Regions from separate parts of the Pannonibacter sp. I15F10I1 genome, predicted to be linked through region 3. Evidence: riboswitches for the same ligand, from Rfam matches in the RefSeq annotation. Region 3 holds a riboswitch; each other region holds the start of a gene.
What was found. Region 3 has a riboswitch for cobalamin ahead of nrdH (glutaredoxin-like protein NrdH). Riboswitches for the same ligand answer to the same signal wherever they lie in the genome.
Positions count from the first base shown of each region.

Region 1: linked by a shared signal. The riboswitch ahead of cobU (bifunctional adenosylcobinamide kinase/adenosylcobinamide-phosphate guanylyltransferase) and the one ahead of nrdH (glutaredoxin-like protein NrdH) in region 3 are both predicted to bind cobalamin.
Region 2: linked by a shared signal. The riboswitch ahead of IF10I1_RS15145 (energy-coupling factor ABC transporter permease) and the one ahead of nrdH (glutaredoxin-like protein NrdH) in region 3 are both predicted to bind cobalamin.

Region 1 is NZ_FYAN01000026.1:967,239-977,067, reverse strand. It holds gene IF10I1_RS17705 (TonB-dependent siderophore receptor) at 1-1,514, shown strand, start outside; gene IF10I1_RS17700 (ABC transporter substrate-binding protein) at 1,526-2,410, shown strand; gene fhuB (Fe(3+)-hydroxamate ABC transporter permease FhuB) at 2,407-4,365, shown strand; tRNA gene IF10I1_RS17690 (tRNA-Asn) at 4,445-4,520, opposite strand; cobalamin riboswitch at 4,792-5,016, shown strand; gene cobU (bifunctional adenosylcobinamide kinase/adenosylcobinamide-phosphate guanylyltransferase) at 5,152-5,724, shown strand; gene cobW (cobalamin biosynthesis protein CobW) at 5,721-6,848, shown strand; gene cobN (cobaltochelatase subunit CobN) at 6,955-9,829, shown strand, end outside.
Region 2 is NZ_FYAN01000026.1:410,416-420,244, reverse strand. It holds gene IF10I1_RS15190 (AI-2E family transporter) at 1-171, opposite strand, end outside; gene purM (phosphoribosylformylglycinamidine cyclo-ligase) at 403-1,491, shown strand; gene purN (phosphoribosylglycinamide formyltransferase) at 1,488-2,150, shown strand; gene IF10I1_RS15175 (amidase) at 2,160-3,584, opposite strand; gene IF10I1_RS15170 (NHLP leader peptide family RiPP precursor) at 3,953-4,294, shown strand; gene IF10I1_RS15165 (NHLP leader peptide family RiPP precursor) at 4,321-4,644, shown strand; gene IF10I1_RS15160 (NHLP leader peptide family RiPP precursor) at 4,774-5,109, shown strand; gene IF10I1_RS15155 (NHLP leader peptide family natural product precursor) at 5,142-5,474, shown strand; gene IF10I1_RS15150 (NHLP leader peptide family natural product precursor) at 5,489-5,830, shown strand; gene IF10I1_RS15145 (energy-coupling factor ABC transporter permease) at 5,885-6,565, opposite strand; cobalamin riboswitch at 6,612-6,834, opposite strand; gene IF10I1_RS15140 (hypothetical protein) at 7,105-8,265, shown strand; gene IF10I1_RS15135 (hypothetical protein) at 8,405-9,829, shown strand, end outside.
Region 3 is NZ_FYAN01000028.1:296,258-306,086, forward strand. It holds gene cbiE (precorrin-6y C5,15-methyltransferase (decarboxylating) subunit CbiE) at 1-1,098, shown strand, start outside; gene cobM (precorrin-4 C(11)-methyltransferase) at 1,098-1,862, shown strand; gene nrdF (class 1b ribonucleoside-diphosphate reductase subunit beta) at 1,948-2,922, opposite strand; gene nrdE (class 1b ribonucleoside-diphosphate reductase subunit alpha) at 3,053-5,257, opposite strand; gene nrdI (class Ib ribonucleoside-diphosphate reductase assembly flavoprotein NrdI) at 5,251-5,649, opposite strand; gene nrdH (glutaredoxin-like protein NrdH) at 5,672-5,893, opposite strand; cobalamin riboswitch at 6,183-6,398, opposite strand; gene IF10I1_RS19995 (pseudoazurin) at 6,470-6,931, opposite strand; gene IF10I1_RS20000 (ABC transporter ATP-binding protein) at 6,928-7,731, opposite strand; gene IF10I1_RS20005 (iron ABC transporter permease) at 7,728-8,753, opposite strand; gene IF10I1_RS20010 (ABC transporter substrate-binding protein) at 8,753-9,778, opposite strand.

The DNA.
Region 1 (9,829 bases), on a different contig from region 3:
ATGACCATGTGGAAGAGAAGAAGGGCTACATCGCGCCGTCCTTCACCTTCAAGCTGTTCGATGCCACGACGCTGACGGTTCTGGGCGAATACCAGAAGATCGACTCCCCCGGCGGCGGCGGTGCTCCGGCGCTGCCTGCCAATGGCACGCTATACACCGGCACTTATTCCGCCCTGCCGCGCAACGCCTTCGTCGGCGAACCGGGCTATGACAAGTTCGAAAACGAGCAGGCCTTCATCGGCTATGAATTCAGCCATGAGTTCAACGACACATGGTCGTTCAGGCAGAACCTGCGCTATGGCTTCGTCGATACCGATACACAGCGCGTGCAGGCCTTCTGCCTGTCTGCGGCCAGCTGCAACCCATCCTCGCTGCTGCGCTATGCCTGGGCCTTCCCGGAAACCTCGAACCTCTTCACGGTGGACAACAACGCCATTGCGCGGTTCAGCACCGGCAGTGCGAAGCACACGATGCTGTTCGGCTTCGATTACTCCTTCGAGGACAGCTCGTTTGAAGAATCGGCGCTTTCGGTGATCTATACGCCCTTCAACGCCTATAATCCGGTCTATGGGGCAACCAGCATCTCCCGCCCTGCGACGGCGACCTGGATCGACCAGCAGCGCTCGCAGGCAGGGCTTTATGCGCAGGACCAGATCGAGTGGAACAACTTCGTCCTGTCGCTTGGCGGGCGCTATGACTGGGCCAACACTGACACGCGCACCCGGACAGCCACAACCAACACCCCGGTGAACCAGCAGGACGGCAAGTTCACCTGGCGGGCGGGCCTCGTCTACAATTTCGACAATGGCCTGTCGCCCTATGCCAGCTACTCCACCTCGTTCAACCCGGCAAGCGGCACGGACCGCAGCGGTTCGCCGTTCAATCCGACCACGGGCGAGCAGTTCGAGGCCGGGGTGAAGTTCCAGCCCAATGGCATGAACAGCTTCATCACCCTGTCGGCCTATCAGCTGACGCAGCAGAACGTGCTCACGCCTGATCCGGTCAACACGAGCTTCCGCGTGCAGACCGGTGAGGTGCGCATGCGCGGCATCGAGCTGGAAGGCAAGGCCGAACTCGCCTCCGGCCTTTCGCTCACGGGTTCCTATGCCTATACGGACAGCGAGATCACCCGCGACAATGCCACCTCCAGCGGCACCAGCAACAAGGGCAAGCGTCTGGCCTTCGTGCCCGAGCACCAGGCATCGCTCTGGCTGGACTACACCGTCCAGTCCGATCAGGCCTGGGGTGGGCTCAGCTTCGGCGGCGGCGCCCGCTACATGGGGCAGACATTCGGCGACAACGCCAACGCCTTCGATGTGCCGGACTACACCCTGTTTGATGCGGCGCTGCGCTATGACTTCGGCAAGGTGGATCCGAAGCTCGCCGGGCTGAAGACCTCGCTCAATGTCAGCAACATCTTCGACAAGAAGTATGTCTCCACCTGTCTCAGCACGACGGGCTGCTACTGGGGCGAGGGCCGCACGGTCTATGCCACGCTGAAATACAGCTGGTAATGCCGGAGCGGATGATCTCCGGACCGAATGCTCTGACGCGGCGGCAATTTGCCGCCGCGTTGCTTGGGTTTGCCTCCCTCCCGCTTTTGGCCCGGACCGGCCGGGCAGGAGAGCTGGCGCCGCGCATCGCCGTGCTGGACTGGGCCTGGGCCGAAACGTTGCTGGCGCTGGGCGTGGCACCTGCCGCGGTGGCGGAAGCCCCGCTCTATGGCGCGCGTGTCGTCAGCCCGGCGCTGGCGGAGGGCACCATCGATCTGGGCCTGCGCTCCTGGCCCAACATGGAACTGCTGCGCGCCTTCCGGCCGGATCTGATTGTCACCCAGACCGGCTATGGCGTTCCGGCGGCCATGCTGGAGCCGGTTGCGCCCGTGCTTTCCCTGCCGCTCTACACACCGGAACGCCAGCCGCTGAAACGGGCTGAAGAGGGACTTGAGGTGATTGCCGCCCGCCTGCAGCTTCAGGAAGCGGGGCGTGCCTATCTGGAACAAGCTGAGTTCCAGTTCACAGCCTTGCGAAACGAGCTTCAGTCCTATGATGGCCGGCCTCTGCTGATCCTGAAATTTGCCAGTGACCGGCTCGCCGATATCTACGGCCCCGGCAGTCTTTTCCACGATGTGCTGGGCCGTCTCGGCCTGCCATCCGCCTGGCAGCACAGCGGCAGTCATTGGGGCTTCTCGACCGCAGGCCTCGACGCGATTGCCGCCAACCCGGAAGCACGCATCGTCATCATCGAGCCTGGTCCGCCGGAAGCGCTCGCCGCCAGCGGGTTGTGGCGGGCCATCCCGGCGGTGCGGGCAGGGCGCGTTGTCAGCATTCCACCGGTCTGGGTCTTCGGAGCTTTGCCGTCCGCCCTGCGTTTTGCCGGTATTCTCACCAAGGCCCTGCAGACCTCATGACGCTTCGTCTTCCCTTGCTTCTTGCGGCGCTGCTGGTGCCTGCCGCCGTCCTGACCCTTTTGTCCTACAGCGCCCATGTGCCCCTGTCTGCGCTGGGCGCGGCGCTGCTTGATCCGGACCCGGCTGTCTTCGGGGAAATCTATCTGCATTATGCGCTGCTGCCGCGCCTTGCTGTGGCGGTGCTGGCCGGGGCCGCCCTGGCGCTGGCGGGAGTGGTGTTTCAGCAGGTACTGAAGAACCCGCTGGCGGAACCGGCAACCCTTGGTCTTCTTTCCGGTGCACAGCTTGGCATCATGGCGGCAACGCTGCTCGTGCCCGCACTCGCCATGTGGCAGCGCGAGGCGGCGGGGCTGGCGGGCGGCTTTGCCGCACTGGCGCTGGTGGGGATGCTTGCCTCCCGCCACGGTTTTTCGCCGGTGACCCTGCTCTTGTGCGGCATGATCGTCAGCTTCTTTGCCGGATCGGCTTCCGTTGTGCTGGCCCTGTTCCAGCATGAATATCTGCGCTCGGTCTTCATCTGGGCCAGCGGCTCGCTGGTGCAGAATGATTTTTCCGATGCCTCGGCCCTGTCCGTCAGGCTTGCGGTCTGCGTGCCGCTGCTGGCACTGTTGCTCAGGCCGCTGACGGTTGCCGGGCTCGATGATGCCAGCGCCCGCAGCCTGGGCCTCTCCATCCGCACGATCCGGCTTGTTGCCCTGTCGCTGGCCTGCTGTCTTTCCGCGCTGGTGGTGGTGCGCGTGGGGGTGATTGCCTTCGTCGGCCTTGCCGCGCCGCATCTGGCAACGCTGGCCGGTGCCCGGAGTTTTGCCGGGCGTTTTGTCTCTGCGCCCATCATCGGCGCGGCGCTGCTGCTGCTTGCCGACAGCATCGTCCTGGCGCTGTCCGGCATGATTGCCGAAGTGCCCACGGGAACAGCCACCGCCATGGCCGGAGCCGTGCTGCTGCTGGTGCTGCTGCGCCGCATGCCTGCGAGCACGCGCATCGGCGGTTCACACATGCCGGCGCCATCCGTTCTGGCCGCCAGCCGTCAGCGCCTCGTCCTGCTGCTGGCTCTGGCCTGTCTTGCCGCGCTCACGGTCTTTTCCCTCACCAGCCAGCTGCATCCCGGCGGCCTCTCCGCCGGAGAACTAGTTGAAGGGCGCTGGCCGCGGGTGCTGGCCGCAGCCGCTGCCGGGGCGATGCTGGCGCTGGCCGGAGGTCTCATTCAGGCGATGACCGGCAATCCGCTCGCCAGTCCCGAGGGGCTGGGCGTCAGTTCCGGGGCGGGGCTCGGCATCACCGGGGCGCTGCTTTTGACCGGTTCCTTCTCGCCGCTCCTGCTGCTGGGGGGCGGAGCGGGCGGGGCGGTGCTTGCCTTCCTCTTCGTACTGGCCATCACCCGCAAGTCCGGCCACGCACCGGGGCCGGTGCTGCTGGCCGGTGTTGCCATCGGCACGTTTGCCGCCGCGCTCATATCCTTCATTCTGGCCAGCGGTGATCCGCGTGCGGTCTTCGTGCTGGCCTGGTCCATGGGGCCGACCTACCGCGCCGCCGGACTGACGGCCCTTGCCGCTTCCGGCATCCTGCTCGTTGTGCTGCTGGTGCTGCCGCTGATGGGGCGTTGGCTCGACATTCTGCCGCTGGGCGACACCACAGCCCGGGCGCTGGGCCTTTCGCCCCGCCGCTCGCGCACCGCGCTTCTGGCGTTCTCGGCCCTGCTGACGGCCGCCGCAACGCTGATCACCGGCCCGTTGAGCTTCATCGGCCTGATCGCGCCCCATATTGCGGCCTCTGTGGCGCCGGGGCGTGCGCTGCTGCGGATCGTCTGTGCTGCAGCGATCGGCGCAGCGCTGATGGTCAGCGCCGACTGGCTGGGCCGCACGCTCGATTTTCCTTACGAGATCCCCGCCGGCATCCTCGCCTCCTTCATCGGCGGGCCGTATTTCCTCTGGCTGCTCTACCGCAAGCCCGCGTGAGGCGCAGTCTACCGCACAAACGCAAAAAGCCTTGCCGTTGCTGGCAAGCTTTGGATTTTATCCAGGGAAGAGAAAAGGTTGGCTCCGCGAGCAGGACTCGAACCTGCGACCATTCGATTAACAGTCGAACGCTCTACCAACTGAGCTATCGCGGATCACCAGAAGGGCAGTGCCCTTTGCGGTGGCGGCTGTGTGCGCCGCCGTCGGTGAGAGGCGTATAACAAAGGCCTTGAGCATTTGCCAAGCCCTTTCTTCAAGAAAGTTTTCCACAGGGGCGGCTTTGGCGGAAATCTGCGGTCTTTCAACGGCTTGGGCCAGTGGATAACCCATCCGTGCCGGTGCTTGAACCCATTGCCCGGGATGCGGGGGCGGCGATTGCGCCGCAGAGGTGCCCAAAGGGCGTCCTTGCTGCGCTGGCGTCAAGCCGTTACAAGGAGAGGATCAGGTTCCCCGGCGGGCCAAGCCCAAGGGGATGAAACGGGAATGCGGTGCGGAGCGACTCAATCCGGGGCTCCAAAGCCGCAGCTGCCCCCGCAACTGTCAGCGGAGAATCTTGCCGCCTCATGCCACTGCAAGGCCAGCCCTTGCGGGAAGGCGCGGCAAGGTGAAGACCCGCGAGCCAGGAGACCGGCCTGATGTGGTGCAACCCCAAGGCCGCCGGGTGGGCGGACCGGAGGACCTGACATGATTTCTACTCCCCCAGACTGGGCGGATGGCAGGGCGGATCGCGCCCGCGCGTCCGCAAGAGAGCCCGACGCTGCCATGCCGCAAGCCTGCGGCTGACCCATGGCGCAGGCTGAAGGGCAGGGGGCCGCATCTTCCGTTCTGGTGACGGGGGGCGCACGCTCCGGCAAGAGCAGATATGCAGAGCAGCTGATCCTCGGAAGCGGGCTTGAGCCTGTCTATGTGGCGACCTCCGCCGCATGGGACGGGGAGATGGAAGGCCGCATCGGCCTGCACCGCGCCCGGCGCGGGGTAGAGTGGCGCACCATCGAGGACAAGGGCGGCGTCGGATTGGATCTGACGGACGTGCTCCGGCGCGAAGCCTTGCCCGGACGGGCGGTGCTGGTTGATTGCCTGACGCTCTGGCTGACCAATCTGATGATGGCCGGGGTAGACCTTGCTGCCGCCACGCAGGCGCTTTGCGCGCTTGTGCCCAATCTGCCTGCGCCTGTTGTTTTCGTTTCGAATGAAGTGGGCCTCGGCATCGTGCCGGACAACGCCATGGCGCGTCAGTTCCGCGATGCGCAGGGCCGTCTCAATCAGGAGCTTGCTGCCGTCTGCACCCGGGTGGTCTTCGTGGCCGCCGGTCTGCCGCTCGTGCTCAAGCCTTCCTCCCAACCGGATATCTCCCTATGACCGATTTTCAGACCCCAGCCGTGGCCAAGATCCCGGCCACCATCGTCACCGGCTTTCTGGGCGCGGGCAAGACGACGCTCATCCGCAATCTCCTGACCAACGCGGGCGGGCGGCGCATTGCGCTGATCGTCAACGAGTTCGGCGATATGGGTTTTGACGGCTCGCTGCTGGATGGCTGTGCCGATCCGTCCTGCTCTGCCGATGATGTGGTGGAGCTGACCAACGGCTGCATCTGCTGCACCGTGGCCGATGATTTCCTCCCGGCGATGGAAATGCTGCTGGCCCGCGAAACGCCGCCGGATCACATCGTCATCGAGACCTCGGGCCTCGCGCTGCCCCAGCCGCTGGTGCGGGCCTTCACCTGGCCCAGCGTGAAGACGCGGGTGACGGTGGATGGTGTCGTCACCGTGCTGGATGCGGCAGCTCTCGCCGAAGGGCGCATCGTGCTGGATGAGGAAGCCCTTGCCGCGCAGCGCGCTGCCGACGAAACGCTGGATCATGACAATCCGGTGGAGGAACTCTTCCACGATCAGCTCGCCTGCGCCGATCTGGTGGTGCTGAACAAGGCCGATCTGGTGGATGATCACGCACTGGAGCATATCCGTGAGCATATCGCCGAAGATGTGCGCGCCGGGGTGGAGATCATCGCCGCTGAAAAGGGCTCGCTGCCCATCGACGTACTGCTGGGCCGCTCCTCTGCGGCCGAGGATGATCTGGCCGCCCGCCGTGCGCATCATCACCACCATCATCATGACGATGATGACCACGACCACGATGATGACCATGACCATGACCATGACCATGACCATGATGATCATGATCACCACCACGATGATTTCGAGAGCCACGTGGTCGCAGCGCCCGAGTTTGCCTCGCTGAAGGACGTTGAGGCGGTGGTGCAGCAGGCCATGGCGCTGAAGGGCGTGCTGCGCATCAAGGGCGCGGTGACGGTCTCCGGCAAGGCCGCGCCTGCGCTGGTGCAGGCGGTTGGCCCGCGTGTCGAGGCCTGGTTCGCGGCAGGTGCCAAGGCGCCCGGCAAGCTGGTGGTGATCGGTCTGAAGGGGCTGGATCTCGCCGCCGTCACGGACGCACTCGCTTCCCTGCAGGCAGGCCGCGCGGCCTGATCCTTCGCGGTGTGGACCCCCGCCGCCCCGCTCCTGACGCATCATGCGCAAGGGGCGGGACGCGGGGACAGGCACACCCAGTCTGAGCCTATTGAAGGCGTGCCAGATGCATATCCTCGCAAGTCAAACCCGGCGAATTGATGACGGCGGCGATGCCGTGGACCTCGCGCAGGACCCGGCCGATCTGGTGTTCCTGTCGGCAGCCGATACGGAACTATCGGCTTTCGCCGCCGCGCATGCCTCCCTTGGCGGGGCCGTTTCGCTGCGGCTGGCCAGCATTCTGGCGCTGACCCATCCCTATTCCGTCGATCTTTACGCGGAAAAGACGCTGGCCGGTTCAAAGCTTGTGGTGCTGCGGCTGCTGGGCGGGGCGGGCTACTGGTCCTACGGGCTCGACCGGCTGCGGGAGGAAGTCAACCGCAACGGGTTGCAGCTGGCCGTCTTTGCGGGTTGCGACAAGTGGGATGAGGATCTGGCCGCTCTCTCCACCGTGCCGGTGGACGCCGTGCGGCGGCTGTGGCGCTACTGCATTGAAGGTGGCGCAGAGAATTACCGCAATGCGCTGAGGTTTTGCGCTCATCTCATTGGCAAGGATCAGGAGCCGCCGCTGCCTGCGCCGCTGCCGCGTGCGGGCATTTTCCTGCCCGGCCACACCGCGCCGGGGCTCGATGATCTGACGGCCAGCTTCGCAGATCCGGCAAGGCCGGTGGCGGCGCTGGTCTTCTACCGGGCGCTGGTGCAGGCGGGCGAGACGGCGCCTGCCGAGGCGCTCTGCCGTCATCTGGAGGGGCAGGGGCTCAACGTGCTGCCCATCTTCGTGGCCTCGCTGAAGGATGCGGAATCGGCTGCCGTGCTGTCGGCCCTGTTCGAGGCGCTGCCGCCTGCCGTGGTGCTGAATGCGACGGCCTTTGCCGTTTCCAGTGGCGGACGCGTGCATCAGCCGTCGCCGCTGGATGCGCCGGGCCGCCCGGTGCTGCAGGTGGTGTTCTCCTCTTCGTCCCGTGCGGGCTGGGCCGATAGCACGCAGGGCCTTTCCGTGCGCGATCTGGCCATGCATGTGGTGCTGCCGGAGCTGGACGGCCGGTTGATGACGCGGGCGGTCTCCTTCAAGGAAGAAGGCATCCTTGATCCTGCCACCCAGTTCCGCCCCGTGGTCTTCAGGCCCGAAGAGAGCCGCATGGCCTATGTGGCCGCTCTTGCGGCAAACTGGGCGAAGCTGGGCGGCAAGCCCGCTGCCGCGCGCAAGGTGGCGCTGGTGCTGGCGAATTATCCCAACAGCGACGGGCGCATTGCCAATGGTGTGGGGCTGGATACGCCCGCCTCCTGCGCGGCGCTGATCGCGGATCTGCGGGACGCAGGCTATGACGTCCCAATTGATGCGCCGGTTACTTCCGAAACGCTGATGGCCCATCTGACGGCGGGCGTGACCAATGATATCCATGGGCGTGCCGGGCGCCGGGTGGATGTGCGCTTTGCGCTTGCGGATTACCGCAGGGCCTTTGCGTCCCTGCCAGAGGCGGTGCAGGCGCAGGTGACGGCGCGCTGGGGCGGGCCGGAGGATGACCCTGCCTTGCGCGATGGCGCTTTCGAACTGCCGCTGACCCGCTTTGGCAGCATCTATGCAGGCATTCAGCCTGCGCGCGGCTATAACATCGACCCCAAGGCGACCTATCACGATCCGGATCTGGTGCCGCCGCACAACTACTTTGCCTTCTACATCTGGCTGCGCGAGGTGGCCGGTATCGATGCCGTCGTCCATCTCGGCAAGCATGGCAATCTGGAATGGCTGCCGGGCAAGGCGCTGGCGCTGTCCGAAGAATGCTACCCGGAAGCGGTGCTAGGACCGGTACCGAACATCTATCCTTTCATTGTCAATGATCCGGGTGAGGGCATGCAGGCGAAGCGCCGGGCTTCCGCCGTTATTGTCGATCACCTGACGCCGCCACTGACGCGGGCCGAAAATTATGGCGTTGCCAATGAAATGGAAAACCTGCTCGATGAGTACTATCTCGCCAGCGGTGTTGATCCGCGCCGGCAGAAGGTGCTCACGCGGGATATTCTGGAGCTTGCTTCCGTTCACGGGCTTGATGCGGATATCGGCCTGACGCCGGACATGTGCGAGACGACCCGTCTGGCGCGGTTGGATGCGCATCTGTGTGACCTCAAGGAATTGCAGATCCGCGACGGGCTGCATGTGCTGGGCGAGAGCCCGCAGGGGCGGTTGTTGCATGATCTGCTGGTCGCGCTGGTGCGCGTGCCGCGTGGAAGCAGGCCTCAGGATGAAAGCCTGATCCGGGCGCTGGCGCGTGATCTGCTCGCCGATGCGCCAGACTTCGATCCGCTGTCCTGCGATTTTGCCGCCCCTTGGAATGGGCCGAAGCCGGAGCTTCTGGCGGGCATGTCCGATGCCCTGTGGCGCTCCTGCGGTGACACGGTGGAGCGGTTGGAGCTTCTGGCCGTCAAGCTTGTCTCCGGGGAAATGAAATGTCCGGATCTGGTTGCAGCAGCTTCTGCTCTTCAGGAGATTGAATCCACTTTGAGGCCTGCCGTCGTCGCCTCCGGATCTGCGGAAACAGCGGCGGTTCTGGCGGCGCTGGATGGCCGTTTCGTGCCGCCGGGGCCGTCTGGCGCGCCGACGCGGGGCCGGCCGGATGTGCTGCCGACGGGCCGGAATTTCTATTCGGTCGATGTGCGCGCCGTGCCGACCGAGATTGCCTGGCGGCTGGGTCAGGCTTCGGCGGCGGAAGTGGCGCTGCGCTATTTTCAGGACGAGGGCGAGTGGCCGAAGGCGCTGGTGCTGACCTGCTGGGGCACCGCCAACATGCGCACCGGCGGCGATGACATTGCGCAGGCGCTGGCGCTGATCGGCGCAAGGCCGGTGTGGGAGCCGGGCTCGGGCCGTGTCACCGGCTTTGAAATCATGCCCCTGTCGGAGCTGCGCCGGCCGCGCATCGACGTGACGCTGCGCATCTCCGGTTTCT
Region 2 (9,829 bases), on a different contig from region 3:
GGCAAGCCGGCTGAAGCCCCGGCGCTCGAACCAGTCTGCCACCGGATCCAGCAGATAGGCCAATGCCATGCCGGCCACGAAGGGCAGCAGAACCGCGCTGAAGACCATCATGAACAGGATGAAGGCCAAGAGAGACAGAAGCCAGAACTGGACCTGCCGGCGTAACGTCATGAAGCAACTCCGTTATGCACCGCAACACAGGGCATATGAGCGCGATAGGGGCAGTTTCAGGCCGCAAGGTCAAGCCGGAAGCTGCCCGCCTGCTTCCTTGGCCGCCGCCGTCCACGGCTCATGCGGGCGCAATCGGCGGTTTTTCGTGATGTGCACCCTCTCAGCCGTTGCAAGGCGGCCGAAAATCGGGCATTGCGCTGGCAAACCGCAACCGGCACGGAGACTTGACCCATGAGCGCGCAGGACAGCCAGGGGAAGAACGGCCTCACCTATTCCCAGTCAGGCGTTGATATTGACGCAGGCAACGCTCTGGTCAAGCGCATCGCGCCGCTGGTCAAGGCCACCGCCCGCTCCGGCGCGGACAGCGCCATCGGCGGCTTCGGCGGTATCTTCGACCTGAAGGCTGCAGGCTTCTCCGATCCGCTGCTGGTTGCCGCCAATGACGGCGTCGGCACCAAGCTGAAGGTCGGCATCGACACCGGCTGCCATGACACCGTGGGCATCGATCTCGTTGCCATGTGCGTCAACGATCTGGTCGTTCAGGGCGCAGAGCCGCTGTTCTTCCTCGACTATTACGCCACCGGCGCGCTGGATGTGGACACGGCAACCGCCGTCGTTGGCGGCATCGCGGAAGGCTGCAAGATCGCCGGCTGCGCGCTGATCGGCGGCGAAACGGCGGAAATGCCGGGCATGTATGGCAAGGGCGACTATGACCTTGCCGGTTTCGCCGTCGGCGCTGTCGAGCGCGATGGCCTGCTGCCGCGTGCCGATGTGCAGGAAGGCGACGTGCTGCTTGCCCTCGCCTCCTCCGGCGTCCATTCCAACGGCTATTCGCTGGTGCGCAAGATCGTCGAAGTCTCCGGCCTCACCTATGAGGACGCCGCCCCCTTCGCGGATGGCCGCAAGCTGGGCGAAGCCCTGATGACGCCGACGCGCATCTATGTGAAGCCGCTGCTGGCCGCCCTCAAGGCCACCTCCGGCATCAAGGCGCTGGCGCATATCACCGGCGGCGGCCTGCCGGAAAACCTGCCGCGCGTGCTGCCGAAAGGCATCAATGCGCGTATCGATCTGTCCGCCGTTTCCGTTCCCCCGGTCTTCGGCTGGCTTGCCAACACCGGCAACGTCGCCGAAAAGGAAATGCTGCGCACCTTCAACTGCGGCGCGGGCATGGTCGTGGCCGTTGCCGCTGACAGCGTGGAAGCCGTGAAGGCAGCCCTTGAGGCCGAAGGCGAGACCGTTGCTGTGATCGGCCGCATGGAAGCCGGTGCCGAAGGCGAAAGCGAAGTCATCTTCGACAATCACCTCAGCATTTTCGCATGACCGTGAGCCGCAAGCGCACCGCCGTTCTGATTTCGGGCCGGGGCAGCAACATGCTGTCGCTGATCGAGGCTGCGAAGGACCCTGCCTATCCGGCAGAGATCGTCCTCGTTGTCTCGAACCGGCCGGATGCGGGCGGCATTGCCCGGGCGGAAAGCTTTGGCATTCCGGCCAAGGTTCTCGATCACAAAACCTATGGCCGCGACCGGGAATCCTTCGAGCGCGAGCTGGACGCCATGCTTGTGGCGGAGGGCATCGAACTGGTGGTGCTTGCGGGCTTCATGCGGCTGATGACGCCCTGGTTCGTGGAACGCTGGAACGGGCGGATGATCAACATCCACCCTGCCCTGCTGCCCTCCTTCAAGGGCCTGCACACCCATGAGCGCGCTCTGGAAGCGGGCGTGCGCCTGCATGGCGCGACCGTGCATTTCGTCTCGCCCGGCATGGACGAAGGCGCCATCATTGCGCAGGGCGCCGTGCCCGTGCTGTCCGGCGACACGCCCGAGGCGCTGGGGGCAAGGGTGCTGAGTGTCGAGCACCAGATCTATCCGCAGGCGCTGGCGCTGGTTGCCTCCGGTCAGGTGCTGCTGGAAGACGGCAAGGCCGTCTGCCGCGCTGCGGCTGAGGATGCCGAAGGCCGCCTTACCGCGCCGCGCTGGTAATTGTAGTTCTCACAACTCCAGCCCGCCTGTCCCGATCCCCGCCGCTTCCTCATAGGCCAGCGCAAATTCCAGCGTCTGCCGGTCCGCCCTTGGCGGGCCGATGAGCTGGACGCCAGCCGGCAATCCACCCGCCCCAAAACCGGCAGGGACTGCAGCCACGGGAAGTCCTGCCAGCGTCGGGCCGATGACCACTTCCATCCAGCGGTGATAGGTGTCCATCGTCCGCCCTCCAATTTCACCGGGCCAGGGCAGATTGACATCGAAGGGAAACACCTGCGCCGACGGCAGGATCAGGAAGTCGTAGGTCTCGAACATGCGCCGCATCGCGGCATGCCAGCTGGTGCGCACCACGGAAGCAGCGTGAATGTCTGCCGCGCTCTTGCTCAGGGCCAGCTCGAACTCGTAATGCATCTGCGCATTCAGTTTCGCCCGAGCCTCCGGCTTGTCGTAGAACCCGCGCAGGCCATGGGCGACGGAGAAGCTGCGCAAGGTCAGCCAGCACTCCCACAGCTTTGTAAAGTCGAACGGCGGCGTCACCTCCACCACCTCGCAGCCCATCGCGGACAGCACATCCAGCGCCTTGCGGCAGACCTCCAGCACGCCCGGTTCAAACGGCAGATAGCCGCCCAGATCCCCCAGCCAGGCCACCTTTCGGCCCGTGAGATTGGCAGCTCCGCGCAAGGCAAGGTCTTCATCGGCGAGCGACAGCGGGTCAACCGGATCATATCCGGCCTGCGTTTCCAGCAGCCGCGCCATGTCGGCAACCGTGCGCCCCATGGGGCCGTTGATTCCAAGCTGGCTGAAGAACAGATCCGGGCTCTTGCCGTTCGGCACCCGGCCGAAGCTGGGGCGGAAACCGTAGACATTGTTGAAGCCAGCGGGATTGCGCAGCGAGCCCATCATGTCCGAGCCATCGGCCACCGGCAGCAGCCTTGCTGCCAGTGCCGCAGCCGCGCCGCCGCTGGAGCCCCCGGCACTGCGTACCGGATCATGCGGATTGCGGGTCGCCCCATGGACCGGATTGCGGGTGTGGGAACCAAGGCCGAATTCCGGCGTGTTGGTCTTGCCGATGAAGATGGCCCCTGCCGCCCGCACCCGCGCCACGTGAATGGAATCAGCCGGGGACACATAGCCGGGGAACAGGGGCGAGCCCCATGAGCACGGCAGGCCCTTCACCTCCGCCAGATCCTTCACCGCCTGCGGCATCCCGTGCATCCAGCCGCGTGAGTGCCCTTCCGCCAGCTCGCGGTCGCACACGCGCGCCTCTTCCAGCAGTTCCCTTTCAGGGCGCAGATAGATGATCGCGTTGATCAGCGGATTGATCCGCCCGATCCGCTCCAGATAGGCCTCCATCACGGAGACACAGGAAATCTGCCGTTGATGGATGGCAGCGGACAGCTGGACGGCGGAAAGCGTTGTAATGCCGGTCTGCATGATGGTTCGGCGGCTCCTGATCCTTTGCGCGGCCTCGCGGGTCTTGCAATCGTCCTCCATTCCGGCGGCACTTGTCGAGGCCATGATTGCGGCAGAGCTGCCCCAATGCCCGCTCCGGCGTGATTTGGAATTTTTCAGGTCCAATCACCAGAAGCTGCCAGCCATGCAATAGAAAAGAAACATCAGAAAGCGGGCACGCACCGAGTAATGCGCGGCTCGATTTTCCAGAGTTGCTTTCCACCTCCCGGCGTCTCTGCGAAGCCCGCAGATCAACGGCAGAACAATACGATATTTCAAAGGTCAATGCTTGGATTTTGCGGCGGCGCTGGCCGCCACAAGCAGCAAGCAAAACGGAAAAGGCCATTCACATGATCAGTTCAACAGACCCGATGGCTCGCGTCCGCCAGCATGTTGAGGAAGCGCTGCTGGCGAAGGCTGGCGAAGATGCCGCCTTCCGCACCCTGCTGCTGAGCGATCCGCGCGCTGCCCTGAAGCAGCTGCTTGGCGTGGACCCGATCCCCTCGCTCAAGATCCGCGTCATCGAGGAACAGGCCGGGGAGGTCACCCTCGTCCTGCCCCGTGCGATTTCGCAGAAAGATCTGCCGGAGGAATTGCCGGATGAGCTTCTCGATTTTGCCTCTGGCGGCAATGCCAAGGAGTGCTGGTGGAAGTTCAACCAGTGGGCCTACAAGCAGGACTGGATGCCCTGAGAAAGCAATCTTCAAAGGAGAAGACCATGACGTATACGACGGTTCCCATGGCATCGGTACGCGCCCACATCGAGTCAGTGCTCATCGAAAAAGCGGCCTCTGACGCAACCTTCCGCGCTCTGCTGACAAGCAATCCTCACGCCGCTCTCCGCAAGCTGCTGGGCGTTGACACGCTCCCCTCGCTGAAGATCACCGTGATTGAAGAGCAGCCAGGCGAAATCACGCTCGTTCTGCCCCGGGCGATTGCGCAGGACGAGTTGCCGGACGAGCTGCTTGACTACGCCTCTGGCGGCGACGGCAAGCAATGCCTCCTCGGACGGACAGAGCCTATGATCGCGCGCTTCACCTAGTCCAGAAACAGCAAGGCAAGAATCCGGCGAGGGCCACCTGCAGCAGAAACTGCCGGGGGAACGCCTGAGGCATTGCGCACGCAAACCGGCCCTGCAGCCCTGAACTCACGCCCTGCAAGGAAAGACACCATGCCGCACATGACAGATACCATGGCAGCCGCCCGCGCCCACATCGAGGCTGCGCTGATCGAAAAGGCCACGTCTGACGCAGCCTTCCGCGCGCTGCTGACGAGCAACCCGCACGCCGCCATTCGCGAGCTGCTGGGCAATGATCCGATCCCGTCGCTGAAGATCACCGTTGTGGAAGAACAGGCCGGCGAGGTCACCCTCGTCCTGCCCCGTGCGATCGCCCAGGACGAACTGCCGGACGAAATCCTCGACTATGCCGCTGGCGGCAATGCGCAGGAATGCTGGAACCAGTTCAAGAACGACTGGCTCTTCGGCCGGTTCGACAAGAAGAAGTAACCACTCATCACTTGATCAGAAAGGATATTCAGATGACGTCCATGATCGAAGCCGTTGCCGGCGCCCGTGCCCACATTGAGGCTGCGCTCGTTGCCAGGGCAACCTCCGACACGGCCTTCCGCGAGCTGCTGAAGAGCAACCCGCATGCCGCCATCCGCGAGATGTTCGGCAATGATCCGATCCCCTCGATGAAGATCAGCGTCGTCGAGGAACAGGCCGGCGAAGTGCTTCTCGTGCTGCCGCGTTCCATCGCCGAAGACGAGCTGCCGGATGAACTGCTCGATTATGCCTCCGGTGGCAGCCTCGACAAATGCCTGCGGGATATCGGCTTCTTCAAGCCGATCGAAGGCCGCGGCCTCTGGTAATCAAGGAGAAGACCATGAGCGAAATCATCGCCTATCCATTCGAGAAAGCCCGCGCCCTGCTGGAGGCCGAACTTCGAGCCAAGGCACAATCAGACACAGCCTTCCGCGCTGCGCTTCTGAGCGATCCGCACGCAGCGCTCTTGGATCTGCTCGGCACGGATCCGGTGCCCAGCCTTGCAATCCGCGTTCTGGAAGAAACCGCAGGAGAGGTCGTGCTGGTTCTGCCGCGCCGCATCGAAGCGGATGAACTCCCGGACGAGCTGCTCGATTACGCTTCCGGCGGCGCCTACAAGGGCTGCAAAGGCGACGGCTGGACCCAGGACAAGCTGGGCCGCATCGGCATCGATCCTTTTTGACCAGATCATCTGCATGGAGGCCGGGACAGCCCGGCCTCCTTTCATGTCAAAGGTTCAGCCCGCTACATGAAGCCTTGAATTGAACAGCGGGCTGCGGCTCAGCTGCTTCAAGGCTTTTGCACCGGCCAGCACGCCAAGATCCACCAGCGGCTCCAGAATGATCACGGTCATGTAGGCCGCACCGAAGCTGGCTACGTCCGCCAGGTTCTCCGCAGAGAAGCCATGGCCATAGATGGCCCAGAAGGCCACCCAGGCGACGATGCCGCCCTGATAGGCGGTGGAAAGCGCCAGCGCCTGCGAATATTTCAGGTCCACATAAGGCGTCGACGGCGCAATGATTCGCTTTGCCAGCAGGCTGATGCCAAAGAGCGGCACCAGCAGCGTGGTGACATTCATGCCGTATTGCGGCAGGTCGAAGGGCGCAAAGAACAGCCCCTGGATCAGCAACCCGGCCGCAAGACCGATGGCGGCCGCCCCTGCCCCGAACAGCAGCAGCAGGGTCGAGCCGAGAATCAGATGCACCTCCGACACGCCCACGGGGTGATGCGGCAGCACCTCGAAGAAGCAGAACACAAGCGCAGTCGTCATGATGCTGCGCAGGAGAAGCGGAATGGCGCCGCCATTGGTCCGCAGGTCGTCAACGGCGAGTTTTGCCGCAAGCCCGAAAGCCGCTGCCGCCGTGCCATAGCTCAGGATGATCTTCGCGCCTTCAACGACGCCTTCTTCGATATGCATGCTCGTTCCTTTCTGCGCCCGCCGCGCATGGGACTGGGTGGGGCTTTGCGCCCGGTCATGTGATGGACAGGTATCCTGGCTCACGGTTCACTGCTTCGCCTGCCTTCCCAGCCTTTTGGGGCCAGTGGCATCGGGGCGTCGCTCGCCGTTTACAGTTGCGGGGGCAGCCGGGGAATCAGGCCTTGCCTCATGTGCAAGCCCTTCACCCCGTTCCCTGATTTTTGCCGCAGCAGACCTCGTCTGTGCAACCCATCAGCGGCACTCTAGCTCACGCGGAAACAATGCCAAAGCATTTGTGCAGGCGCGCAAGGCCTCCACACACCGGTAAAAAGTATGAGCCTGCCGCGGCAAAGCGCCGTGAAATCGCCCCCTTTGACAGATCATTTCACAAAGCCGTTATGCCGGAGTAGTTTAACCTGCCTTACGGACGGTCATGTTCCGGCCAAAGACCTGTGTGTGACGCAAGTCACGGACCCGGATGGCAAGGTTGGGACATGGTTCCGGCGGTTTAGATTTCAGTTCTCAATCTGGAGCTTCAAATGCGATCCTTTCTGATGCGCGGTGTCAGCGCTTCTGTCATGACCCTGGTGCTGGCCCACGGCGCACTGGCCTTCGAAGCGACCGGCAATGACATTGCCGACGCCTTCCTGACCCGTCTTGAAGCCGGGGAAGTCAAGGTTCTGTCGGTCGGCGGCGTCTCTGAGGATGGCAGCGAGGTCACCATTGAAGACGTCGCCCTCGAAGGCAAGACGCCGGATGACGGCACGGGCTCCATCGGCATCATCACGCTGACCAACGGTGTGGTGCAGGCTGACGGCACCATGACGCTGGACGGCCTCGCCTTCGAGGAAGCCTATCTGGAAGACAAGACGGGCACGGCCGTTTCGGTGGCCTCTTTCGTCGCCAGCGAGGTGGTCCTGCCCCCGGCCGACGGCTCCAAGTCCTTCGAGGATGTGGCCGATTACAAGAGCATCGAGGCCGAAGGCATCGAGATTACGGAAGGCGACAGCACCAAGGCGCGCCTGGAATCGGCCTATGCCGCCATCAACAGCCGCGAAGACAACCTGCCGACCTCGGGCGAACTGACCCTTTCCGGCCTGACCATGGCCGTATCGGAAATGGATGCCTCCTCGGCAAAGCAGCTGACCGATCTGGGTTACGAGACCGTCACCGCTGACCTTTCGACCGACTTCAAGTGGGATCCCGTGACCGGGGTTCTGGACCTGCAGAAGCTGGACATCACCGCCGCCGACATGGGCGGTGTTTCCCTCGCAGTCCAGATCGGCGGTTTCACCAAGGAAGTGGCCGAAAAACTGTCTGCCGCAAAGGACAACAGCGAAGAAGCCATGGCCATTCTCCAGGGGCTGACGGTCAATTCCATGCGCCTGCGCTTCGACAACGGCTCCATCGTCGACCGTCTGCTGGACCAGCAGGCCAAGACCGCCGGTTCGGACCGCGCCGCAGTCGTAAGCCAGCTCAAGACCGGCCTGCCGATGATGCTTGCCCTGCTCCAAAACCCGGAGTTCCAGGCCAAGGTAGCAACCGCCGCTGCCGAGTTCCTGGACAACCCGGTGTCGCTGCAGGCTGATGCCAAGCCGTCTGCACCGGTCTCCATCGCGCAGATCTTCGGAACGGCCGTCATGGCGCCGCAGGGCCTGCCGCAGATCCTCGGGATCGACGTAACGGCCAACAAGAAATAAGCGCCGTTTGACGGTCCCGCATCCGGCGATGGTCCCCCATCAACGGAACCATAGACCGGACGCCTGAATTCAGAACCAGCCAGCGCGGCGGTTTGACTGAACTGCCGCGCTTTGCATTTTCACAAAAGGAGGCCAAGCCTTGTTGCCGAACCCGATCTTCACCCGCTTCAGCGCCCGCACCGCCACGGTGGTGCTGGTCATGTCGCTGCCCTCGCACGCTTTTGCCAACCAGGCCAGCGTGCTGGTGGACCGCTGGATGGCGGATTTCACCAGCATGGGGGCTTCCGTTGCCAGCTATGAACGCGCCGAAGACGGTGCAACCGAGAATGACGTCACCATCCATGGCGTCAAGATCGAGTTCGCCATTCCGCTGCCCGGCGGCGAGGACAAGGTGGACGTGAAACTTGGCATCGATGCTGTTTCCTTCGAGGGCCTGACCGAGACGGACAAGGGCTACGAGGCCGCCAGGATTTCCGTGCCGGGAACAGCCCAGGCAGACGTTGAAATCCCCGGCAAGTTCTTCGACACGTCCTCACACCGGCAGACCACGCTGGAGATCCCGGACCCGGAAGACGAGACTGCGGATGCACCGGCAGACGGCGAAGCCGGGGAAAACGCCGAAGCTCCCGAGGCGGCCGCACCGGAGGCAAAGCCTGCCGAACCGGTGAGGATCATCCTCAGCCAGACCGGCTATGTGGCCGAAGGCATGGCCTGGAGCCGCATCCCCGATGTGCCGGAAGATCCGCAGCGCCCGGTGACCCGTTACTTCGACATTGCCCGCACGCTGCTGGACGGCAAGGGTGACCGCTATCACATCGAGACGATGACACTGGAGATGACCGGCCCGGACGGCATGAACCAGAAGACCGTCTACGAAGACTATGCGATGACCGGGTACAAGGACTTCCGGATCGACGAGTATTCGGTCGGCAAAACGGTCCAGACCCAGGACTTCATGCCCCTGGAACCCGGCGGCCAGATGGCCCAGATGACCATGACGATCGGCAAGCAGGTGGTGAAGGACATCGACTTCATGCCGCTGCTGACCCTGATCGGCCAGGGCTCCGACCCGAGCCGCTTGACCATCATGGGCAGCCAGACCGTTGAAGAGATGACCGTCAACGTCGCCAGCGTCGACGTCAAGATCGACAGCCTCACCGCGGATCCCATGAGCATCACCAAGGCGGAAACCCTGCCCCTTTGGCCTTATCTTGACCAGCTGGTGCTGGATGAAGATGCCGTTGACAGCGACGAGGCCGGCAAGGCCGCCCTCGCCTCGCTGCAGTTCTTCAAGGCCGACGGCATGACCGTCAATGGTGTCAGCTTCACCGCTCCGGACGTGAGCGGCGGTCTCGACAAGTTCGAGATGAAGGACATCAGCAGCAACGGCCTCGGCATTGTTGCCTTCGACGGCCTCAAGGTCGATGTGACGAAGCCGCAGGAAAAGGTCGAGATCAATCTGGGCCGCATCGCGGTGGGCGAAATCGACTTCCCGCTGATGGACTCCCTGGTGCGGATCTCCGTTGCCAGCATGAGCGGCATGGAGCCCTCCGTGCAGGACATT
Region 3 (9,829 bases):
GAAGCCCGCCCCTGGCTCAGCCCGTTCGAGCGCTCGGTCGGGGCCGTTGCCGCCGAACGCGGGCGGGCGGTTGTTGTGCTGGCTTCAGGTGATCCGTTTCTTTATGGCGCAGGGGCGACGCTTGCCCGTCGGATACCGGTGAGCGAGATGCAGGTCATTCCGCACCCGTCGTCCTTCAGCCTTGCCGCCTCACGCCTTGGCTGGGCTCTGGCGGAGACGGTCTGTGTGTCCGTGCATGGCCGCCCCGTGGAGCTGATCCGCCCGCATCTCCATCCCGGCGCCCGCATACTTGCGCTGACCTCGGATGAGCACGGACCTGCCGTCATCGCAAGCCTTCTGACCGCGGATGGCTTCGGCGCCTCGCAGGTTCATGTGCTGGAGGCGCTCGGCGGGGACAGGGAGTGCATCAGCTGCCAGACCGCCGGGGCTTTTGCCCCTCAGGACTTCCATGCGCTGAATGTCTGCGCCATCGAAGTACTGGCAGGTTCTGGTGCGCGGGTGCTGCCCTATGCGCCGGGGCTCGATGACAGCCTGTTCGAGCATGATGGCCAGATCACCAAGCGCGAGGTCAGGGCACTGACCCTGTCCGCCCTTGCCCCGAGGCGCGGGGAACTCCTGTGGGATGTTGGCGGCGGTTCCGGCTCGGTCAGCATCGAATGGATGCTGGCAGATGTTTCGCTCAAGTCGATCGCCATCGAAAGCGATGGCGAACGCGCCTCCCGCATCCGCCGCAATGCCGCAAGCTTCGGCGTGCCCGGCCTGCAGGTCATTGAGGGCGAAGCGCCTGCAGCGCTGACGGATCTGCCTGCGCCCGATGCCGTGTTCGTTGGCGGTGGCGGCACGAACCCCGGCGTCATGGAAACGGTCATCGAACGGCTGAAGCCGGGCGGCCGCCTTGTGGCCAATGCGGTGACGACAGAAATGGAAGCCGTGCTTCTTGCCCTGCATGCCCGCAACGGCGGCTCGCTGACGCGCATTGAAATCACCCGCGCCTCACCCATCGGCTCGATGCACGGCTGGCGGCCGGCCATGCCCGTCACCCAATGGAGCTGGACGAAGCCGGGTGCGGCTGCAGACCCAATCAAAGAGGAAGAATGATGAAGGTCCATTTTATCGGCGCAGGCCCGGGCGCGGCTGATCTGATCACCGTTCGGGGCCGCAGCCTGATCGAAAGCTGTCCGGTCTGCCTTTATGCCGGATCTCTCGTATCGGAAGAGCTGCTGGCTTTCTGTCCGGAGGGCGCGCGGATCATCGACACGGCGCCGCTGTCGCTGGACGAGATCGAGGCCGAGTTCCTGCGTGCTTCCGAAAACGGGCAGGATGTTGCCCGCCTGCACTCAGGCGACCTGTCGGTCTGGAGCGCGGTGGCCGAGCAGATCCGGCGGCTGGACCGGCTGGGCATCGGCTATACGATGACACCGGGCGTCCCTGCCTTTGCGGCGGCCGCCTCGGCGCTCGGGCGCGAGTTGACGATCCCCGCCGAGGCCCAGAGCCTTGTGCTGACCCGCGTGTCAGGCCGGGCATCGCCCATGCCGGAGGGGGAAACGCTTGAGCGGTTCGGTGCCACCGGCGCGACACTGGCGATCCACCTCGCCATCCATGCGCTTGACAGGGTGGTGGCGGAGCTGACCCCGCTTTACGGCGCGGATTGCCCGGTTGCCATCGTCGTCAAGGCGTCCTGGCCGGACGAGCGGATCGTCTCCGGCACGCTGGCGGATATCTGTGCCAAGGTGGCGGAGAACCCCATCGAGCGCACGGCGCTGATCTTTGTGGGCCACGGGCTTGGCGCCAAGGAGTTCCGCGAAAGCGCGCTCTACGATCCAGCCTATCAGCGCCGCTTCAGGGGCCGGGAAGGCTTGTGACGCAGCAAGCCGCCGCGTGAAAAAAAGAACAGGGCCTCACGCGCAAGCGTAAGGCCCTGAAATCATCCAAGCTTCTGGCCGGCTCTCAGAAATCCCAGTCTTCGTCTTCCGTCGCCACGGCCTTGCCGATGACATAGGACGAGCCGGAGCCGGAGAAGAAGTCGTGATTCTCGTCGGCATTCGGCGAAAGAGCCGAGAGAATTGCCGGGTTCACCTTGCAGGCCTCCGCCGGGAACAGGGCTTCATAGCCGAGATTCATCAGCGCCTTGTTGGCGTTGTAATGCAGGAACTTCTTCACGTCCTCGGTCAGGCCCGCACCGTCGTAAAGGTCTTCGGTGTAGCGGGTCTCGTTGTCGTAAAGCTCCAGCAGCAGGTCGAAGGCGAAATCCTTGATCTCCTGGCGGCGGGCTTCCGGCTCCCGGTCCAGCGCGCGCTGGAACTTGTAGCCGATGTAATAGCCATGCACCGCCTCGTCGCGGATAATCAGGCGGATAAGGTCCGCCGTGTTGGTCAGCCTGGCGCGGCTCGACCAGTACATCGGCAGATAGAAGCCGGAGTAGAACAGGAAGCTTTCGAGGAAGACGGAAGCCACCTTTTTCTTCAGCGGGTCGCCGCTCCCGTACTGCTCCATGATCAGCGCGGACTTCTTCTGCAGGAACTCGTTCTCCTCCGACCAGCGGTAGGCCTCGTCCACATCCGGCGTCAGGCAGAGCGTCGAGAAGATGGAGGAATAGGAGCGCGCATGCACCGCTTCCATGAAGGAGATGTTCGACAGAACCGCCTCTTCATGCTGGGTCACGGCATCTTCCATCAGCGTCACCGCGCCAACACCGTTCTGGATCGTGTCCAGCAGGGTGAGGCCGGTGAAGACGCGGATGGTCAGGCGCTGCTCTTCCGGGCGCAGGGTGGCCCAGGACTGAATGTCGTTGGACAGCGGAACTTTCTCGGGCAGCCAGAAATTGCCGGTCAGGCGGTTCCAGACTTCCAGATCCTTGTCGTCCTCGATGCGGTTCCAGTTGATGGCGCGCACGCGGGAGGCGGGCTTGATGTGCATGTTCATGATGCTTTCTCCACGGGCCAGACAGCTTATACCAATGCTCGATGAGCTTGACTTATCGAGCATTGGCTAAGCCCTTGCGGCGCTTGAGCATTTTCAAGGCGTGATGCGTCAGCATCTCAGAGCCTTGGTATTAGAGAGTGCAGGACACGCAGCCCTGAACCTGCGTGCCGTCCAGAGCCATCTGGCGCAGGCGGATGTAATAGATGGTCTTGATGCCCTGCTTCCAGGCGTAGATCTGCGCCCGGTTGATGTCGCGGGTCGTGGCCGTGTCGCGGAAGAACAGCGTCAGCGACAGGCCCTGATCCACGTGCTGGGTGGCTGCGGCATAGGTGTCGATGATCTTCTCCGGCCCGATCTCGTAGGCATCCTGATAATAGTCGAGGTTCTCGTTCGACATGTAGGGCGCCGGATAATAGACGCGGCCGATCTTGCCTTCCTTGCGGATCTCGATCTTCGACACGATCGGGTGGATCGAGGAGGTCGAGTGGTTGATGTAGGAGATCGAGCCGGTGGGCGGCACGGCCTGCAGGTTCTGGTTATAGAGCCCGCCTGCCATCACCTCGGCCTTGAGGGCGCGCCAGTCGTCCTGCGTCGGGATATGGATCCCGGCATCAGCGAAAAGCTGCGCCACGCGCTCGGTCTTCGGTGCCCAGACCTGATCCGTGTACTTGTCGAAATATTCGCCCGAAGCATACTTGGACTTCTCGAAGCCCTTGAAGCTGCGGCCCTTTTCGACAGCCAGACGGTTCGACGCGCGGACCGCATGATAGGTCACGGCGTAGAAGTAGATGTTGGTGAAGTCGATGCCTTCTTCCGAGCCGTAGAAGATGCGCTCGCGGGCGAGGTAGCCGTGCAGATTCATCTGGCCAAGGCCGATGGCATGGCTCTCCGCGTTGCCACGGGCGATGGAGGGCACGGAGGTGATGTTGCTCATCTCGGCGACCGCCGTCAGGGCGCGGATGGAGGTTTCGACCGTGCGGCCGAAATCATCCGAATCCATCGTCTTGGCGATGTTCAGCGAGCCGAGATTGCAGGAAATGTCCTTGCCGAGGTGCGAATAGGACAGGTCCTCCTCATAGAGGCTGGCCTCGCTCACCTGCAGGATTTCCGAGCACAGGTTGCTCATGGAAATGCGGCCGGCAATCGGGTTGGCCCGGTTCACCGTGTCCTCGAACATGAGGTAGGGATAGCCGCTCTCGAACTGGATCTCGGCGATGATCTGGAAGAACTCGCGGGCCTTGATCTTGGACTTGCGGATGCGCGCGTCCTCGACCATCTCGCGGTACTTCTCCGTCACCGAAATCTCGGAGAAGGGCACACCGTAGACCCGCTCCACGTCATAGGGCGAGAACAGGTACATGTCCTCGTTGTTGCGGGCGAGCTCGAAGGTGATGTCCGGCACGACGACACCCAGCGACAGGGTCTTGATGCGGATCTTCTCGTCCGCATTCTCGCGCTTGGTGTCGAGGAAGCGCATGATGTCCGGGTGGTGGGCGTTGAGATACACCGCGCCCGCACCCTGACGGGCACCCAGCTGGTTGGCATAGGAGAAGCTGTCTTCCAGCAGCTTCATCACCGGGATGACGCCGGAAGACTGGTTCTCGATGTGCTTGATAGGCGCACCCGATTCGCGCAGGTTCGTCAGGCACAGGGCCACACCGCCGCCGCGCTTGGACAGCTGCAGCGCCGAGTTGATCGACCGGCCGATGGACTCCATGTTGTCTTCGATGCGCAGCAGGAAGCAGGACACCAGCTCGCCACGGCTCTTCTTGCCCGCGTTGAGGAAGGTCGGCGTTGCCGGCTGGAAGCGGCCGGTGATGATCTCTTCCATCATCGCCATGGCCAGGGCTTCGTCGCCGCGCGCCAGCGCCAGCGCCACCATGCAGACGCGGTCCTCGTAACGCTCCAGATAGCGCTTACCGTCAAACGTCTTCAGCGTGTAGGACGTGTAATACTTGAAGGCGCCGAGGAAGGTCGGGAAGCGGAACTTCTTTGCATAGGCAGCGTCGAACAGGTCGCGCACGAAGGCAAAGGAATACTGCTCCAGAACCTCGGGCTCGTAGTAGCCTTCGGTGACCAGATAATCGAGCTTCTCCTTCAGGTTATGGAAGAAGACCGTGTTCTGGTTCACGTGCGAGAGGAAATACTGGCGCGCGGCCTCGCGGTCCTTCTCGAACTGGATCTTTCCCTCATCATCATAGAGGTTCAGCATCGCGTTCAGCGCGTGATAGTCCAGCGCCGTGGACTGGCGGGCATTGCTGCCGCCGGAAGCCGGGGCAACGGCTGCGGAGTGGGTCTTTGCGCCCGCGTCCTGCGGGGAATCCGTGTCTAGCATGTCCAAAACCGTTCCAGTCCGAGGGTGACGTTCTCGACATCCTCCGCCGTGCCCAGAAGCTCGAACCTGTAGAGGAACGGCACGTTGCACTTGGCGGAAATGATGTTGCCGGCAATGGCATAGCCTTCGCCGAAATTGGTGTTGCCCGCTGCGATGACGCCGCGGATGAGCTTGCGGTTCTGCTCCTCGTTGAGAAAGCGGATCACCGGTTTCGGCACCGCGCCCTTCGCCGTGCCGCCGCCATAGGTCGGCGTCACCAGCACGAAGGGCTCACTCACGAGGGGCACGGGCGCGCTGGCGTCCACGGGCAGGCGGATGGCGTCATACCCCAGCTTCTCGACGAAGCGGCGGGTGTTTTCCGACGTGCTGGAAAAATAGACGAGCCTGCCCATGGTGCACGCGCCCTTCAGGGGTTCAGCCGAGGCCGCCGATCAGGTCCGGGCGGAAACCGGCCCAGTGGTTTTCACCGGCGACAACCACCGGCACCTGACGGTAGCCAAGGCCGGTCACGTAGTCATAGGCCGCCGTGTCTTCGGAAATGTCCACCAGCGTGTAGTCGATGCCCTTGCGCTCCAGGGCGCGGGTGGTGGCATTGCACTGAACGCAGGCGGGCTTGCTGTAGACGGTGACGGTCATCGGTCGATCCTCATATGACGGACGTGACAAAGGGTTCGGCCACGCATCTGCGCAGCCGGCATCAGATAAAAACTCAAGGACAATTCCCACGCTGCGGCATCCGGACCAATCCGGTGGAGCGGGAGAAAACGGGCCGCAGGTGACTACCCCGGCGGAAACTCGAAAACGGCTCTCTTGATCATGCCTGCACCCCGAAGCACTGCTGCCGAAGCAGATGGCGCTGGCCAGAGGGAGCGGACAGCCCGGCAGAGCCGGACATGAACTGACCACACCCCTCCGGCACCCCGCCGGTGGACGTTACGCTCAAGGCAGGTCTCCTGGCTCACGGGTCATCACGCCGCCCCGCCTTCCCAGGCCTTGCGGCCAAGTGGCAGAATGGGACGAACGCTCACCGTTCACAGTTGCGGGGGCAGCCTGGGAATTGCCGGATTTCCGCCGGTTTCACCCTGTTCCCGTCTTAGCTCATCGGCGTTTCCGCCGGAGAACCCTGAACAGGACTCAACATAGCGGAGATTCGATTTTTATCAATCCCTATGTGAGCTGACGCAGGATACCCACAAGATGTAGTTATCTGGCTCAGAGGCCGGAGCGGGCCAAAATCTCTTCGAAGCGCTTGAGAGAGGCAGGGGGAACGCTTGCGTCGGGAAAACCCGCAGGCCGGGCGGCATCGCCGACCCGAATCACCATGACCATACCCATGGTATAGTGCGGTGAGCATTTGATGCCATAGAGTCCCGGTCGATCAAAGGTGATGGAAATCTCCTCGTTGATCTTGCCGGTGAAACCGGCGAAGCCCTCGGGCACCATTGTGGCGATAGAAGCGGCATTGTGGCTCTTGTGGCCAACCCGGAAGGTCACCGTATCGCCCGGCGCGATCTGCACGAAATCGGGCTCGAACACCATGGTGCCATGGGCGCCCCGGTTCAGCATCTGGACGTCGACAGTCCCGGCTCGGGTTGCAGCGGTGCTTGCCATGAGCAGGGACTGGGCAGAAACAAAGCTGAGGAAAAGGGTGCGGGCGAGGCTGCGCATCATCATGCTGCTGCTCCTTGAAGCGGGTGTTTGCTGCGGCGGCTGGATGGCCGGGCATACCGGATATGGCACTCGCCCTCCGGTCCCGTTTCCACCGTGGCCTCGACCTTGAAGACCCTGGCCAGAAGATCTGGGGTGAGAATGCTGCCGGGACGGCCCTGCGCAGCGATCCGGCCAGCGTCCATCACGATCAGCCGGTCGCAGAACATGGCCGCGTGATTGAGGTCATGCAGCGCGGCAATGACGCTGAGCCCCTGCGAGCTGACAAGGTCCAGCAGGCCGATCTGATGCTCGATGTCGAGGTGATTGGTGGGTTCATCCAGGATGAGGATCGCCGGCTGCTGTGCCAGGGCACGGGCGATCTGCAGCCGCTGCTTTTCCCCGCCGGAGAGGGTTAGCCATTCCCGTGTCTCGAACTCCTGCATGCCGGCCGCCGCGATGGCGCCCGAGACGATGGCATCGTCCTCGCTGGACCATTGCCGCAGAATGCTGAGATGCGGGGTGCGGCCAAGCTCCACGACCTGGCGCGCGGTCAGCCGCTCGCTGGTCTCCGCATGCTGCTCGACCACGGCAATCCGGCGTGCAATGTCACGCCGGGACAGATCCGTCATGGGCGTGCCCATGACGGTCACATGTCCGGATGCGGGCCTGCGCAGCCCGGAGAGCATGGACAGAAGGGTCGACTTCCCTGAGCCGTTGGGTCCGGCAATGCCCAGAAACTCGCCTTCTGCGAGATCAAGGCTGACCTTGTCGTTGATGAGGCGGCCTTGCGCGCGCCATGTCAGGTCATGAGCTGTCAGCATCATCGTGTCACTGGCCTGTGGATCAGGAGAAGGGCAAAGGCAGGGGCACCGGCAAGGGCGGTCATCACGCCGATGGGCAGCACCTGTCCGGGGATCAGGATCCGCGACAGAATGTCGGCAAAGATCATGAACACCGCACCGAGCCAAGCTGAAACCGGCAGCAGCAGCCCATGCCGGACGCCAACCAGCAGCCGGGCGGCATGGGGAATGACCAGTCCGACGAAGCCGATCGACCCGGCTATGCTGACCATGACGGCGGTCATGATGGCCGCCGTGGCGATCAGGATCATATAAACCCGGCGCACCGGAACCCCGGCAGATGCGGCGGCGTTGGTTCCGAAGGCAAAGGCGTCCAGATGCCTTGCATGCAGCAGGCAGACGAGGAAACCGGCCAGGGCCACCGGTACGGCCAGCCCGGCATCCGGCCAGCGCACGCCCGACAGATTGCCGAGCAGCCAGAACATGATGCCGCGTGCCTGATCGGCCGTCGCCGACTTGGTGACGATGAAGGAAGTGACCGCGTTGAAAAGCTGCGAACAGGCGATACCCGCCAGAATCACGGCGGCACTGCTGCGTCCGGCGAGGACGGCCAGCAGGCTGACCAGGCCGAAGGCCGTGAGCGCACCGGCAAAGGCCCCGAGGGGAAGGGACAGCAGCCCGCCCCCGAGCCCGAGAATGGCAACACTGACCGCGCCAGTGGAGGCTCCCGCCGAGATGCCCAGGATATAGGGGTCGGCCAGGGCATTGCGCAGCAGCGACTGGAGGATTGCCCCGCACAAGGCCAGAGATGCGCCGCAGGCCGCAGCAGCAACGGCACGGGCAACCCGGTAGTTCCAGATCACCCCTTCGTCGATCGGGTCAAGGACATAACCGGCTGCCCAGAGCCGGTTGGCGGCCGTCTGGAAGACGGTATCAACCGGGATGGAGGTCTCGCCAATGGCAGCCCCGGCGGCAAGAGCTGCAATGAGAGAGACGGTGCCAAGCGCACCGCCTCCCCATTTTCCTGCGTGGAAAGGAAGCGTCATCACTTGGCGAGACCGAAACCGGCCAGCGCATCGGCCAGCACTTCCATGCCTTCGATGGTGCGGATCGTCGGGTTCATGGCCTGTGCATCCATGACGATGATTCGGCCTTCCTTGACCGCAGGCATCAGACTGGTGACCGGATCCTCCTTGAGGAACTTCTGCTTCAGCTCCACGTCATCGGCGGGGAACCGGCGGCGGTCCATCTTGCCGGCGACGATCACCGTGGGGTTGGACCGGGCAATCGTCTCCCAGCCTACGGTCGGCCACTCTTCGTCGCTCTCGATCACATTCTTCAGGCCAAGGCTCGCGGTCATGTAGCCGGGTGCGCCCTTCTGACCCGCCACGTAAGGGTCGATTGCCAGATCGGCACTCGAGAACCAGAAGACGGCCGAGACTTCGCCGTTGACGGCCCCGATCTTCCGGCGTGCGGCCTCCTCCCGCTCCTTCAGCTCTGCGATCAGGGCAGCGCCCCTGTCCTCGACATCGAAGATGCGGGCGAGGTCGTCGATCTCCCGGTAGATCAGGTCCATGGAGAAGCTGGCCTTGCGCAGCCCGTCATCCCCGGCAGAATTGTCCTTGCCGGTGCAGTCGGCCGGAGAGGTGTAGACGGCGATCCCCAGTTCCTCGAACTGTTCCACAGTGGCAACGACGCCCTGCGGGCCGATCTGCCACTGAAACTGGGTGGTCACCAGCTCCGGCCGGGCCCCCGTCACACTTTCAAAGCTGGGCGCATTGTCTGCAAGGCGCGGCACCGTGGCGTTGACCTCCTCATAGCCCTCAATAACGGGGCCGATCCAAAGGGCTGTCCCGGTGATCTTGTCCGCCTGTCCCAGCAGATAGAGAATCTCGGTGGTGCTCTGGCCCACGGAGACGGTCCGCTCCGGTGCCCTGGTGAAGGTCAGTTCCTTGCCGCAGTTCTCCAGCGTCAGCGGATACTGGGTCTTTCCGGCGTGAGCGGCACCAGACAGGGCGAAAGATGCGCAGGCAGCAAGGCCTGCGGCGGCAGCAAAATTGCGCAGAAGCACGGGAGGTTTCCTTCCTTTGGGCAGATGTCATGTCAAGGCGCCGCAATGCGG